DNA from 4 places in the Streptomyces sp. NPDC051576 genome. Region 1 is predicted to be linked to each of the others. Evidence: riboswitches for the same ligand, from Rfam matches in the RefSeq annotation. Region 1 holds a riboswitch; each other region holds the start of a gene.
The links. Region 1 has a riboswitch for cyclic di-AMP ahead of AB0M63_RS37520 (LysM peptidoglycan-binding domain-containing M23 family metallopeptidase). Riboswitches for the same ligand answer to the same signal wherever they lie in the genome.
Positions count from the first base shown of each region.

Region 2: another riboswitch for cyclic di-AMP. It lies ahead of AB0M63_RS19775 (C40 family peptidase); the one in region 1 lies ahead of AB0M63_RS37520 (LysM peptidoglycan-binding domain-containing M23 family metallopeptidase).
Region 3: another riboswitch for cyclic di-AMP. It lies ahead of AB0M63_RS14225 (transglycosylase family protein); the one in region 1 lies ahead of AB0M63_RS37520 (LysM peptidoglycan-binding domain-containing M23 family metallopeptidase).
Region 4: another riboswitch for cyclic di-AMP. It lies ahead of AB0M63_RS01000 (transglycosylase SLT domain-containing protein); the one in region 1 lies ahead of AB0M63_RS37520 (LysM peptidoglycan-binding domain-containing M23 family metallopeptidase).

Region 1 covers NZ_JBFAZO010000014.1:73,668-77,125, reverse strand. Annotated here, with positions in the region: gene AB0M63_RS37525 (alpha-galactosidase) at 1-1,197, shown strand, start outside; cyclic di-AMP (ydaO/yuaA leader) riboswitch at 1,499-1,661, shown strand; gene AB0M63_RS37520 (LysM peptidoglycan-binding domain-containing M23 family metallopeptidase) at 1,666-2,580, shown strand; gene AB0M63_RS37515 (SGNH/GDSL hydrolase family protein) at 2,780-3,458, shown strand, end outside.
Region 2 covers NZ_JBFAZO010000005.1:541,542-544,999, forward strand. Annotated here, with positions in the region: gene AB0M63_RS19765 (ATP-dependent Clp protease proteolytic subunit) at 1-579, shown strand, start outside; gene AB0M63_RS19770 (hypothetical protein) at 587-895, shown strand; cyclic di-AMP (ydaO/yuaA leader) riboswitch at 1,235-1,416, shown strand; gene AB0M63_RS19775 (C40 family peptidase) at 1,420-1,893, shown strand; gene AB0M63_RS19780 (ATP-binding protein) at 1,978-2,436, opposite strand; gene AB0M63_RS19785 (helix-turn-helix transcriptional regulator) at 2,649-3,458, shown strand, end outside.
Region 3 covers NZ_JBFAZO010000004.1:119,954-123,411, reverse strand. Annotated here, with positions in the region: gene AB0M63_RS14235 (cytochrome P450) at 1-655, shown strand, start outside; gene AB0M63_RS14230 (transglycosylase family protein) at 782-1,753, shown strand; cyclic di-AMP (ydaO/yuaA leader) riboswitch at 1,947-2,118, shown strand; gene AB0M63_RS14225 (transglycosylase family protein) at 2,122-2,808, shown strand; gene eno (phosphopyruvate hydratase) at 3,102-3,458, shown strand, end outside.
Region 4 covers NZ_JBFAZO010000001.1:212,721-216,178, forward strand. Annotated here, with positions in the region: gene AB0M63_RS00995 (HAD family hydrolase) at 1-438, shown strand, start outside; gene AB0M63_RS01000 (transglycosylase SLT domain-containing protein) at 435-902, opposite strand; cyclic di-AMP (ydaO/yuaA leader) riboswitch at 908-1,109, opposite strand; gene AB0M63_RS01005 (CocE/NonD family hydrolase) at 1,341-3,350, opposite strand; gene AB0M63_RS01010 (peptide MFS transporter) at 3,367-3,458, opposite strand, start outside.

The DNA of each region.
Region 1 (3,458 bases):
GACCAGGACCGGCCGGTGCTCTACAACTCCTGGGAGGCCACCCAGTTCGACATCTCCGAGGAGCAGCAGGGCGTCCTCGCGCGGCGCGCCGCGGCGGCCGGGGTCGAACTGTTCGTGGTCGACGACGGCTGGTTCGGGAAGCGCACCAGCGACCGCGCCGGACTCGGCGACTGGACGCCGAACCCGGACCGCTTCCCCGGCGGTGTCAAGCCGCTCGCCGACTACGTGCACGGCCTCGGCATGCAGTTCGGCATCTGGGTCGAGCCCGAAATGGTCAATCCGGACAGCGACCTGTACCGCGCGCACCCCGACTGGGTGCAGTTCCAACCGGGACGAAAGCGGACGGAGTTCCGCAATCAGCTCGTGCTGAACCTGGCACGCGAGGATGTCCAGGAGTACCTCTGGGAGCGCCTCGACACGCTCCTGAGCAGCGCCCCCATCGACTATGTGAAGTGGGACTTCAACCGCTGCTTCACCGACGCCGGCTGGCCCGGCGACGCTTATCCGCAGCGCCTCTGGGTCGACCATGTGCGCGCCCTGTACGGCCTGTTGGACCGGCTGCGGGCGGCCCACCCCAAGGTGGCCTTCGAGTCCTGCTCGGGCGGCGGCGGCCGGATCGACCTCGGCATCATGAGCCGCACCGACCAGGTGTGGACCTCGGACAACACCGACCCGCTCGACCGGCTCGCCATCCAGCACGGCTTCAGTCAGATCCATCCCGCGCGCGTGATGGCGGCCTGGGTCACCGACAGCCCGAACACCCAGCTCAACGACCGGGTCAGCAGTCTGCGCTTCCGGTTCGTGAGTGCCATGTCCGGAGTGCTCGGCGTGGGCGGCGACCTCTCGGAGTGGACCGAGGAGGAACTCGCCGAGGCCCGCCAGTGGGTGGACCTCTACAAGGAGATCCGCCCGCTCGTCCAGCACGGCGACCTCCACCGGCTGCGCCCGCCGCAGGGTGGACTGAGCGCGGTGCAGTACGTGCGCGGCGAGGAGTCCGTCGTCCTTGCCCTCCTCCAGGCGCAGCACTACGGCGAGCCCGTACCTGCCCTCCGACTGCGTGGGCTCGACCCGACAGCGTCGTACGAATGTCTCGAAACGGGCGAAGTCCACCGAGGTGCGGTCCTGTTGCACCACGGACTGCGCACCGGGCTGCACGGTGACCTTGATGCGACGGTTCTCCGACTGCGTCGCATCTGAACCTTCTGTCCTAATTGCAGCCTTAGTCCAACTCGCTCTGGAATAAAGGAAGCTGAGGAGAAGGTACGTGAGCAGAGTCATATTCGTGACCGTACGTCGTTCGTCATGTTCACGTAATTGGCGTGCTTTTCCAGGGGAATTGAGGCGGGAGTCCGGTGGGAATTCACGGAGGGTGACTGTTAATTCCCACAGGAGGCCACAAGAAACGCAAATCCGTGGAACCTCCTGCTTGTCCCTTTGCGTCTTCCTCGCTTACGTTCGCCACCAATCCGGACGGACGCCCAATCCTGCCGCCGACCGGACTCCGCACACACCCACCCGAATGCGGCAGGAGCGGGGGACCCACAGGTAGGACGCCTGTTCCGGTCTCCGGAACGGGCTTGGGGTAAAGCCGCGACCAGCGCGCGGCCGGGCATCTCCAGCCCGCACCCGACAGCTCACCTCGCAGGCGCCGGAGAGGAATTCGTCATGCCCGCGAAGGGTAAGCACCGCCGCCCGAAGTCCCAGCGCCTCACCCGCTCGATGGCCGTAGCCGGAACGGGCGGCGCAGCGCTCGCCCTTCCGCTCATGGGAGCCACCGGCGCCCATGCCGCGACCACGACTTCCGCTCCGGAAAAGGCGGTTCAGTCAGTTCCGGCGTCCGAGAAGACGGTCGTCGAGAAGACCGCCTCGAAGTCGGCGGGCGTCAAGACGTATTCGGTGCGGTCGGGCGACTGGCTCGCGAAGATCGCCGAGGACCAGAACGTCACCGGCGGCTGGAAGAAGCTCTACCAGGACAACCGCGAGGCCATCGGCGGCGATCCGTCGCTGATCCACCCGGGCTTGAAGCTCACCCTCGGCCAGAAGGCCACGACGAGCGGGACGGGCAAGACCGAGTCGTCCAGCTCGTCGAACTCGTCGAACTCGTCGAAGACGAGCGCCTCTTCGTCTTCTTCTTCGGCGTCTTCGGCTTCTTCGTCGAAGAGCACCTCCACCGGCTACGCGCTTCCCGTGACCGGTGCCACCATCGGCACCGGCTATCACGTCGCGGGCAGCATGTGGTCCAGCGGCTACCACACGGGCGTCGACTTCGTGGTCCCGACCGGCACCACCGTCAAGGCGATCGCCGCGGGCACGGTCGTCTCGGCGGCCTACGACGGCGCGTACGGCAACGAGGTCGTGATCCGGCACGCGGACGGCGAGTACTCGCAGTACGCCCACATGTCGCAGTTGTCCGTCTCGGCCGGCCAGACCGTGACCGAGGGGCAGCAGATCGGCCTCTCCGGCGCGACCGGGAACGTCACCGGCCCGCACCTGCACTTCGAGATCCGGACCACGCCGTACTACGGCTCGGACGTGGACCCGGTCGCCTACCTCCGCTCGCACGGAGTCACCGTCGGCTGAGTTCGGTGCTGACGCCTGGTCAGGGGCGCGGCGGTTCCGTAGTCAACGCCCCTGATCAGAGACTTATTCCGACTTTGGACAACCCTTTACAAGTGGCTTATCTCACCGACCGTCAACCCGTAAATACGATCGCGTAGGTCACAGTCCAGGGTGAATTATGGTTGCCGTGGCAGACGATTCGAAGAGTGACAGCAGATCAGTGATCGGGTCGTACGTGGCGGTGGGGGACAGCTTCACCGAGGGCGTCGGCGACCCCGGGCCCGACGGGGCGATGGTCGGCTGGGCCGACAGGTTCGCGGTACTGCTCGCGGATCGGCGGCCCGAGGGCGACTTCGAGTACACCAACCTCGCCGTGCGCGGGAAACTCCTCGACCAGATCGTGGCCGACCAGCTCACCCGCGCCAAGGAGATCGGCCCCGACCTGGTCTCCTTCTGTGCGGGCGGCAACGACATCATCCGTCCCGGCACCGACCCCGACGAGGTCGCCGAGCGCTTCGAACGCGCGGTCGCCGACCTCACCGCCGCCGTCGGCACCGTCATGGTGACGACCGGCTTCGACACCCGTGGCGTGCCCGTGCTCAAGCATCTGCGCGGCAAGATCGCCACGTACAACGGCCATGTGCGGGCCATCGCCGACCGGTACGGCTGCCCGGTGCTCGACCTGTGGTCCCTGAAGACGGTCCAGGACCGGCGGGCCTGGGACGGCGACCGGCTCCACCTCTCTCCCGAGGGGCACACGCGCGTGGCGCTCCGCGCCGGGCAGGTCCTCGGCGTGGAGGTCCCGGCCGATCCGGACCAGCCCTGGCCCCCGCTGCCACCGCGCGGCCCGCTCGACATCCGGCGCGACGACGTGCACTGGGCCCGCGAATACCTGGTGC
Region 2 (3,458 bases), on a different contig from region 1:
GGGCACCGGACACTCGACCCGTACTCGAAGCTCCTGGAGGAGCGGATCGTCTTCCTCGGGACGCCGATCGACGACATCTCGGCGAACGATGTGATGGCCCAGTTCATGCACCTCGAACACCAGGCACCGGACCGGGACATCTCGCTGTACATCAACTCGCCCGGCGGCTCGTTCACCGCGATGTCGGCGATCTACGACACGCTCCAGTACGTCAGTTGCGACGTGGAGACGATCTGCCTGGGCCAGGCCGGCTCGTCCGCCGCGGTGCTGCTGGCGGCGGGGACGCCGGGCAAGCGGTCCGCGCTGCCGGGGGCGCGGATGGTGATCCGCCAGCCCTCGCTGCCCGAGCCGGTCCAGGGTCAGGCGAGTGATCTCGCCATCCAGGCCGAGGAGTTGGCGCGCACCCGGTCCCGGCTGGAGGAACTGCTGGCGCGTCATACGGGCCGGGCGGTGGAGCAGGTGAGCGCGGACATCGAGCGGGACCGGATCCTGGACGCCCAACAGGCCCTGGAATACGGCCTGGTGGACCGGATCGTGCCCAGCCGCAGGACCTCGCTCACCGAGCCGGGCGGGGAGTGAGCCCGCGATGCTGCCGCCGGAGCTTCCGCCGCTGCCCGCGCTGACGCGTGCCGAGGGCGAGTTGATCGACCGTTATCTGGATGTGGCCGATCTGCTGGGCCGTATCAACCCGGCGCATCACGGGGACACGTACCGTGGCCTGAGGGCCGCTCAGGCACTCGTGGCCAAGGCGGCCGAGCTGCGGGACGCGCTGGCCCTGATGCACCAGCGGGGCGAGACCGAGCTGCACGCCCCCACCCTCGCGCGGGCGCTGCGCGTGCTGGACGGGGAGCGCCGCACGGCTCGCGTCACCGTCCCCGCGCCCTCCGACAGTTGAGGCACGCCGAGACCTCGCGGGCGTGGGCGAAACGGGCCGAACGGCTTACCCCTGATCGGAGTAGCCGCTCCTCCGTCCGTGAGGCCGCCGGGCTTGCGCAACTGGCGTAGACCGAGGGCCGGATGAGGTGCTCCGGTGCTGGTCCGAGGGGTGCACACCCCTCGACACCCCTTCGAACACTGGGGTGTCCACCCGAACGGGTGAGTGGTGAGTAACCCCACAAATCCCCGGTTCCGTTGGGATTTTCGGACATCGATAGGTGAAGATCCCTGTCTGACGACAAGACCCCGCCGCAGCGGCGGGGCGATCCGGGCGGACGCCGAGTCCTGCCGCCGCCCGGATGACAGGTCGACAGGATTGCATCGGCAGGAGTGGAGGACCCAAGCACGACGGGTCGCCGGGACGGTCACGCCATGACCGGGTCGAGCAGCCCTTGGGGTGAAGCCGCGAGTCTGCGGCCGGGCAACTTCGCCAGCCCGAATCCGACAGGTCATCCTTCACAGGCGGCTGACGAAGGGTTGCGCATGACTGCGCTCAATCGTGTCCCGTCGCTGATGGTCCGGGCCGGTACGGCCTCGGCCTTCGCCATCGCCGCCGTGGGCGGCTCCGTCGTGATCCCGGGCGTCGCATCCGACGCCGCGGCCGCGACACCCGCGACGAAGGCACTCCAGGTGGCCGCTTCCAAGAAGGGCTCCCCCTACCGGTACGGCGCCACCGGGCCGAGCCGCTTCGACTGCTCCGGGCTGACGCTCTACTCGTACAAGAAGGCGGGCAAGAGGCTGCCCCGTACGGCGGCCCAGCAGTACAACAAGACCCACCACGTCTCGGCCAAGGGCCGCAAGGCCGGGGACCTGGTGTTCTTCCACTCGGGTTCCAGCGTCTACCACGTCGGCATCTACGCCGGGAAGGGAAAGATCTGGCACGCCCCGAAGACCGGGGACGTGGTGCGCTTGCAGAAGATCTGGACCAAGAGCGTCTGGTACGGCCGGGTCAGCTGACCCTCGCTGAACCTCCCGAGGGGGTGGCGGCCACCTGACGGGCCGCCACCCCCTCGGGTGTTCCCGAAACGTTTTCAGGGCGTTCTACGGCTCCTGCTGGCCCGCCGCGGTCACCGGCCGGGCCGGGACCGTCCAGGGCACCTCGATGGAGACCGTCTTGCCGCCCTCCCTGGTGGGCCTGACCTTGAGTTTGCCGCCGCACTCCGCGGTCAGCCAGCGGATGATGACCATGCCCCGGCCGTTGTCCTGCTGGACGGCGGCCGGCAGGCGTTTGGGGAAGCGGGGGTGGCTGTCGGTGACTCCGATGCGCAGGTGTTCGTCACGCTCCAGCTCGATGTCCACCGTGAAGGTGGGTGACTGTCCGAAGGTGTGCTGTACGGCGTTGGTGGCGAGTTCGGAGACGATGAGGCGGATGGTGTCGGCGGCCTCCGTGTCCGCCGGCAGTCCCCATTCCACGAGGGTCCCGACCACGTAGGTGCGGGCGGTGGAGACCGAGGCGGGATCGCTCGGCAGAGTGACGGATGCTTCCAGATGGTCTGCCATGGCGCGGTCGTCCCTTTCCCGCGGGACCGGTGTCCGACACGGAGCGGATGGTTCGAGTACGGTCCCGGACTGGTGCTTCTTCGCCAGACTGCCATTACCTCGGCGGTAACGGTGCCGATCCACCAAGATATGCATATATCTGTCGCTCGAAGCGGTGAACTCTGCGACCTCAGACCGTATTTGGGCGGCTCGGAAGGAGTAAGGAGAAACCCATGCAGTACGGTCCCGCGGTGCGCCGCCGGAAACTGGGCGCCGAACTCCGCGCGTTGCGTGCGGAAGCGGGGCTCACCAGTGGGGAGGCGGCCCGGCTGGTCGGTTGGCACCAGTCGAAGGTGAGCCGGATCGAGACGGGCGCGAGTGGCGTGAAACCGCCTGACGTCCGGTTACTTCTGGACGCCTATCAGGTCGGTGACGCGCAGCTCCGGGACATGCTGCTCGTGCTCGCGGGCTCGGACGACGGCGGCGGCCGGCACCACTGGTGGCACGCCTATCGCGGTGTACTGCCGCCCGCCTACCGGGACTTCATCAGCCTGGAGTCACAGGCCAGCACGATCCGCACGCTGGAGACGTCGGTGGTCCCCGGTCTGCTGCAGACGCCCGAGTACGCCCGGGCGGTGACCCGGGCCGCGGTGGGCGGTCTCGACAACGACGGGCCCGAGCGGCTCGACACGCTGGTGCGGGTGCGGCTGGCCCGGCAGGACGTGCTGCGCGCGGATCCGCCGCTGTCGCTCAGCGTGGTCCTCGACGAGGCGGTGCTGCGGCGGGAGGTCGGCGGGCCGGGCGTGATGGCGCGGCAGCTCGACCGGCTCGTGGAGGCCGCGCGCCTGCCCCAAGTCAGGCTTCAGGTACTGCCGTTCGCCGCAGGAGCGCACATCGGCATCACCGGCCCTTTCGTTATCTTCTCCTTTCCGAGCACTTCTGATCTGGACGTGGTTGTTCTCGACCACTTGACGAGTAGCCTCTACCTCGAACGGAAAGAAGACCTAGAGGCCTACAGCGAGGCCTTCAACACCCTTCAGTTC
Region 3 (3,458 bases), on a different contig from region 1:
GGACCTCATCTCCGGCCTCATCCGCGCCTCCGACCACGGCGAGCACCTCACCGAGAACGAGGCCGCGGCGATGGCCTTCATCCTGCTGTTCGCCGGTTTCGAGACGACCGTGAATCTCATCGGCAACGGCACCTACGCCCTCCTCACCCACCCCGACCAGCGCACTCGCCTGGAGAAGTCCCTGGCCGCGGGCGAACACGGACTCCTCGAAACCGGCGTGGAGGAACTCCTGCGCTACGACGGCCCGGTGGAGCTGGCGACCTGGCGCTTCGCCACCGGGCCCCTCACGCTCGGCGGGCAGCACATCGCGGCCGGCGATCCCGTGCTCGTCGTCCTGGCCGCCGCGGACCGCGATCCGGAACGGTTCGCCGATCCCGACGTCCTCGATCTCGGACGGCGTGACAATCAACACCTCGGTTACGGCCACGGCATCCACTACTGCCTCGGTGCCCCGCTCGCCCGCCTGGAGGGCCAGACCGCGCTGGCCACCCTCCTCACCCGCCTCCCGGACCTCCAACTCGCGGCGGACCCCGCCGACTTGCGCTGGCGTGGGGGGCTCATCATGCGCGGACTGCGCACCCTGCCCGTGGAGTTCACCCCGGAACGGGTGATTCGGGCCCCCAAACCCGAAGATGACACTTCTTCAACTCTGTGATCTTCACGTGATCTGCGTGGCATTAACTTGTGACAAGTGATCGACTGCGGCTACGTTCACGTACCAGCGCGGCGCCCCGCACCATCCGTCGCGCGGTCCCCCCGCTGTCACGCGAAAGGCCTCCGCATGCTCTCCGGGAACGGTCGTCACCGTCGCCCCCGTCAGGCTCCGGCTCTGCTCGTCGCGGCCGGGGTGACCGGCTCCGCCATCGCCATCCCCCTGCTCGGCGCCGCCGCCGCGAACGCCGCCGACGGCACCACCTGGGACAAGGTGGCCGAGTGCGAGAGCGGCGGCTCCTGGAGCGAGAACAGCGGCAACGGCTATTACGGCGGGCTCCAGATGACCCAGGACGACTGGGACAAGTACGGCGGCCTCGCCTACGCCCCGAGCGCCGACCTGGCCAGCCGCTCCCAGCAGATAGCCGTCGCCGAGAAGATCCTCGACGCCAAGGGCACCTCCGCGTGGACCACCTGCGCCCTGCTCTCCGGCCTCACCACGACCTCGGGTTCGACGAACGTCGACACGGGCGTCGCGAGCGACTCGCCGTCGGCCAGTGAGACGGACTCCACCGACTCCTCCGGCACCTCGGACTCGTCCGGCCTGTCCGACTCCGGCAGTACGGGCTCGAATTCATCGGATTCATCGGATTCGTCCGACTCCTCCGCCACCGACCCGTCGAGCAGTCCCTCATCCTCCCCGACGGACAACTCCACCAAGTCCGACAAGTCCACCACTCCTTCGAAGAGTGACGACTCGGCCTCCGCTTCTCCGAAACTCGACGAATCGGACAACTCGGAGCAGGCGGTGGGGAAGTGGAGCCTCGTCGACACCGGCGCGCTCGGTGGTGCGACCGATCAGGGAAGCAGCGACCAGGTGAGCACCGGGAAGCATCGCGGGGCGAGCGCCGAGGAGGGTGTGACGGCGAAGACGTACACCGTCCGCGCCGGCGACTCCCTCGCGTCCATCGCCGACTCCCTTGACTTCGACGGCGGATGGCGCGCGCTGTACGCCGAGAACAAAAAGGTGATAGGCGCCGATCCGACCCGGATCGCCGCCGGTCAGACCTTGGACGTGAGCACTGAAACGGGCGGAAAGTAGCAGGAAAACAGCGGGAGTTCACGTCACACTTCGCGCCGAATGTCCGCTTTGGTGAAAGTGTGGGATGAGTCTCAGAAGCCCTGATCGTCTTTGAAATTCCGCCGATTCCCTGTCTACGGTCAAGGCCGCTCGTCACCACGAGCCCCGGCTGCCGCACACGCCGAGTCCTGCCAGCGGCTTCCGGGAACAGTCGTCGCGTCAAGCGCCGTAGGCAGGAGCGGGGGACCCAAGGTAAGTGCCGGGCCCGGCAGTTGAGGCTGCTGGATCCGGCTTGGGGTTAAGTCGCGCACCGCAAGGTGCGTGGCCGGGCAACTCACACGGCCCGAACCCGACAGCTCACCTCGCAGGCGTCGGTGAGGGGATCTTCCATGCTGTTTTCCGGCAAGGGCAAGCACCGTCGTCCGTCCAAGGCCACCCGTGTCGCCACGCTCGCCGGCGTGACCGGTGTCGCCATCGCCGCCCCGCTCATGGCGGCCGGCAACGCCTCCGCCGCCACAGCCTCCGAGTGGGACACGGTCGCCCAGTGCGAGTCCGGCGGCAACTGGTCCATCAACACCGGCAACGGCTACTACGGCGGTCTCCAGTTCTCCGCCTCGACGTGGGCCGCGTACGGCGGCACCGCCTACGCCTCCACCGCGAACCAGGCCTCCAAGTCCCAGCAGATAGCCGTGGCGGAGAAGGTTCTCGCCTCCCAGGGCAAGGGCGCCTGGCCCGTCTGCGGCACCGGCCTGTCGAGCGCCACCTACTCCGGCGGCAGCTCCAGCTCCTCCAGCGGCAGCTCGTCGAGCAGCAGCACCAGCGAGCGCTCCACCTCCGACACGACGGCCTCCCGCTCCGCCGAGCGCCCGGCCGCCAAGAAGACCGTCACCACCCCGACCGGCAAGAAGGTCAAGAAGGGTGACGGCGAGTACAAGGTCGTCAAGGGTGACACCCTCAGCTCCATCGCCGAGAAGCACAAGGTGAAGGGCGGCTGGCAGAAGCTGTTCAAGCTGAACAAGGACATCATCGACGACGCCGACTTCATCTACCCGGGTCAGCAGCTCCACCTTAAGTAGTACTCAGCTGAACCACAGCGCCCTCACATCCGTGGACTGCACCATGGAGACCTCGTGAGGGTCGCCCCCGTCCCCCACGGGCTCCCCGCTCCGGTGCGTGTTCCCCCGTACGCACCGGGGCGGGGCTTTTTTTGCGCCCGCTTCCGTGCCGGTTTTTGTTCCGTTCGGAAACAATTTACTCTCGGTTCTGCTCAAGGGATGGTCGACAGACTGGCCGATCGCCCGGAGCCGGTTAGGCTCGTCTCGCAGAGCCCACCGCGGTACTGCGTAGCCGCGTCACATTGAAGAAGGAGATGCTCGTGCCGTCCATCGACGTCGTCGTAGCCCGGGAAATCCTGGACTCCCGAGGCAACCCCACGGTCGAGGTCGAGGTCGGCCTCGACGACGGCAGCACGGGTCGTGCCGCCGTTCCGTCCGGCGCCTCCACGGGTGCCTTCGAGGCCATCGAGCTGCGTGACGGTGACCCCAACCGCTACGGCGGCAAGGGTGTCGAGAAGGCCGTCCTCGCCGTCATCGAGCAGATCGGCCCGGAGCTCGTCGGCTACGACGCCACCGAGCAGCGCCTGATCGACCAGGCGATGTTCGACCTGGACGCCACCGACAACAAGGGCTCGCTCGGCGCCAACGCCATCCTCGGCGTCTCCCTCGCC
Region 4 (3,458 bases), on a different contig from region 1:
CTCATGCCGCACCCCACGCTCCCCGCCGTACGGGTCGAGCGGCGGGACGACCTGTGGGCCGAGCCGATCAGCAAGGTGCTGCTGCGTCATCCCGCCCTGGCGGACGACGAGTTGGCGTGCACGGCGCGCTCGGTGGTGGGTTCGCTGGCCTCGGTCACCATGTCGGGCCCCGGCACCGTCGAACTCCAGCCACTCGGCATCACCAAGGCGACCGGCCTCGCCCTCGCCGCCCGGCACTTGGGCCTGACCCCGGCCGACACCATCGCCTTCGGCGACATGCCGAACGACATCCCGATGTTCGACTGGGCGGCCCACGGCGTGGCGATGGCCAACGCCCATCCCGAACTCAAGGCGGTGGCCGACGAGGTGACGACGTCGAACGAGGACGACGGCATCGCCGTCGTCCTCGAAAGACTGCTGCTGGACGCCGGTTTCTAGTAGGCGCCGTACACGTTGTCGATGGAGCCGTAGACCGCCGCCGCGTAGTTGCAGGCGGCGGTGATGTTCGCGACCGGGTCGTACGGGTCGTACGCCGTACCCGCCACGTGGTAGGCGTTGAACGTCGGGTCGATGACCTGGAGCAGGCCCTTCGACGGGGTGCCCGCCGCCGCGTTGGAGTCCCAGTTGTTGATGGCCCACGGGTTGCCGGAGGACTCACGGATCACGTTGCGGTAGATGCCGTTGTACGTGCCCGGAATCCCCTTCTGCGCCATGATCGCGAGGGACTCGCGGATCCAGCCGTCGAGGTTGTTGGTGTAGCCGGCGGCCGTGGTCGAGGTGGTCGTGGCGGCCGAGGCGGAGGTCGCGCCGACGATCGGCAGGGCGAGGATCGCGGCACCGGTGCCGAGGACGGCGAGGTTGCGGCCGAGGCGGGCGCGGCGGGACTGAGCGGTTGCAGGCATGACGAGGTTCCTCTCCGTCGCCTGCGAGGTGAGCTGTCGGGTTCGGGCTGGGAGGTGCCCGGCCGCGCCCTTGCGGACGTGACTTAACCCCAAGCCGTGCCGGTCGTGCCGACCGGTCCGGCGACTTACCTGGGTCCCCCGCTCCTGCCGTGCGAGATGTTCGTGACTGGGATACCGGACGGCGGCAGGATTCGGCGTTCCGCCCGACAGGCCGGGAACGTATGCGAGAGCACATGTCCGGAACAAGTGGCGGAATCACACCTAACCCCTATTGACCTTGGTCTGAGACGTATGGGGCACTTGATCCTTTGCGCGAGCCAAGGGTCAACTGTCAAACGCCGTAAGGGGAAACGCGGACAGAGCGGGACACAGGTCATCCACAGAAAAGCGTGACCCAACTCACGGGAGGATTAAGAACGGCAAATCGGGCATTCATCCTCAACTGGCAGTTCTCGGAATCCTTTTCTCCCAGGTTCGGTGAAAGATCACCTCTTCGCCTTCGGTGCAGATAACCTCATTCGAGGTAATAAAGTCCGTTTCGTCGCACGTGATCTCCGACCGTGTGCGCACGGTCGTGTCCCAGGCCGACTCCGGCCGGTGCAGCCGGATCGACCAGTCCGAGCGGGTGCGCGCCGACAGCGGATCCGACTCGTCGATCGTGTACGTCTCCAGCGCGTCCTCGGTGAACTCCAGGCCGTCGGGATACACGCGCGTCCCGCCGTAGCGCGGGTCGACCTCCAGCCGCCACTCGCCCTTCGCGACATCCCGCACGACCAGCCGCTCGGGCCGCGGCTCGTCCAGGGTGACCGGCTGGCTCACCCCGAGCGGCTCGGCCTCCTCGGGCTCCTCGAAACGGATGTCGTCGGTGCGAAGGTCATCCGTCAACTCCCGCTCCCGCACGGGGAGTTCGAGCGCGCTGCCCTCCGGGTCCAGGGTGAAGCCGGCCGCCGACTCCGGCTGGGGCCAGATCCACGGCCAGTACGCCGACGACACCGCGAGGCGGATGCGATGGCCGGGCGGGACGGCGTACCCGATGCCGTTCAGCTCGAAGGTCACGTCCTCGGTGGCACCCGGCGTCCACGGCACCGCCCGGTCCCGCCCGTGCCGCGCCGACAGGTTGAGCACGCCCCGGGTGACCAGGGTCGAGGAGCCGTCCGGGGCGACGTCGCACAGCCGGGCGATCACCTGCCCGCGCGGCACCGGGCAGGTCAGCCGCAGCCGCACCCTGGGCCGCCCCAGCACCCAGGTCTCGTCCGGCACCTCGAACTGGAAGCACGCCGACCGCGCGTCCTCGTCCCGCTGGTCCGGCGGCAGATCGGCGTCGTTCCCGAAGGGGAAGAACCGGCCCGCGTCCACACCGGTGTGCATGGGGGAGCGGACGATCACGGGCGCGCCGCGCAGACCGTACGTCGTCGTCTTGACGTGCGGCGAGGGCCAGGACGGCTCGCCGACCCAGCGGCCCGGCAGGGTGTCGTAGACCGTGGCCGGAGGGTGCGAGTCGCTGACGTAGGCGCGTAGTCGGGGGTCGTCGGTGACGCCGGTGTCCTCGCCCTTGAGCCAGTGGTCCCACCAGCGCAGGGTCTCCTGGAGGAAGCCGATCGCGGGGCCCGGCGGCAGACCCCGGTCGGGGTACTGGTGGGACCAGGGGCCGATCAGGCCGCGCACCCGGTCGGGCGGGAGGTGTTCGACGAGCCGTAGGACCGTGTCCCGGTACGGGTCGTGCCAGCCGCCCACCGCGAGGACCGCCGCGCTGATCGCGCCGTAGTCCTCGCAGACGCTGCCGTGCTTCCAGTAGTCGTCCCGGATCTGGTGGGCCAGCCAGGTGTGGATGAACGGGTCGATCTGTTCGAGGCGTTTGAGCCACAGGTCCCGCCAGACGAGGCCCGCGTACTCGGGGTCCGGCGGGCGCGCGACGAAGGCGAGCATGGTGGCCGCCCAGGCGTGCAGGTCGACGGCGAGGGCCGAACCGCCCATGTAGTGCACGTCGTTGTCGTAACGGTCGTCGGTCGAGCAGACCGTGACGATCGCCTTCAACGGCTCCGGCGCGAGGGCCGCGATCTGGAGCGAGTTGAAACCGCCCCAGGAGATGCCGAACATGCCGACCTTGCCGGTGCACCAGGGCTGCGCGGCAAGCCAGTTGACGACCTCGACCCCGTCGGCCAGCTCGACGGCCGAGTACTCGTCCGTGGGCATGCCCTCGCTGTTGCCGTGCCCGCGCACGTCGACCCGGACGGAGGCGTAGCCGTGGCCCGCGTACCAGGGGTGGCGCTGGGCGTCGCGGGGCGCGGTCCAGTCGGTCAGGCGGTACGGGAGGTATTCGAGGAGGGCCGGCACCGGCTCGTCCGTCACCGGGCGCCACACGCGGGCGTAGAGGAGGGTTCCGTCCGGGAGGGGGATGCGGAGGTCCTCATGGGTGCTCTCGTGGGGGAAGGTCGTACGGATGCGCATGAGGGACCCCGCAGGTTCAGTGGACCGGGTGCATGGTGCGGCGCAGCCAGGGCGCGGCGGCCATCACCGCGAGGCCGGCGGCCACCGCGATGGCGCCGTTGACGCCGA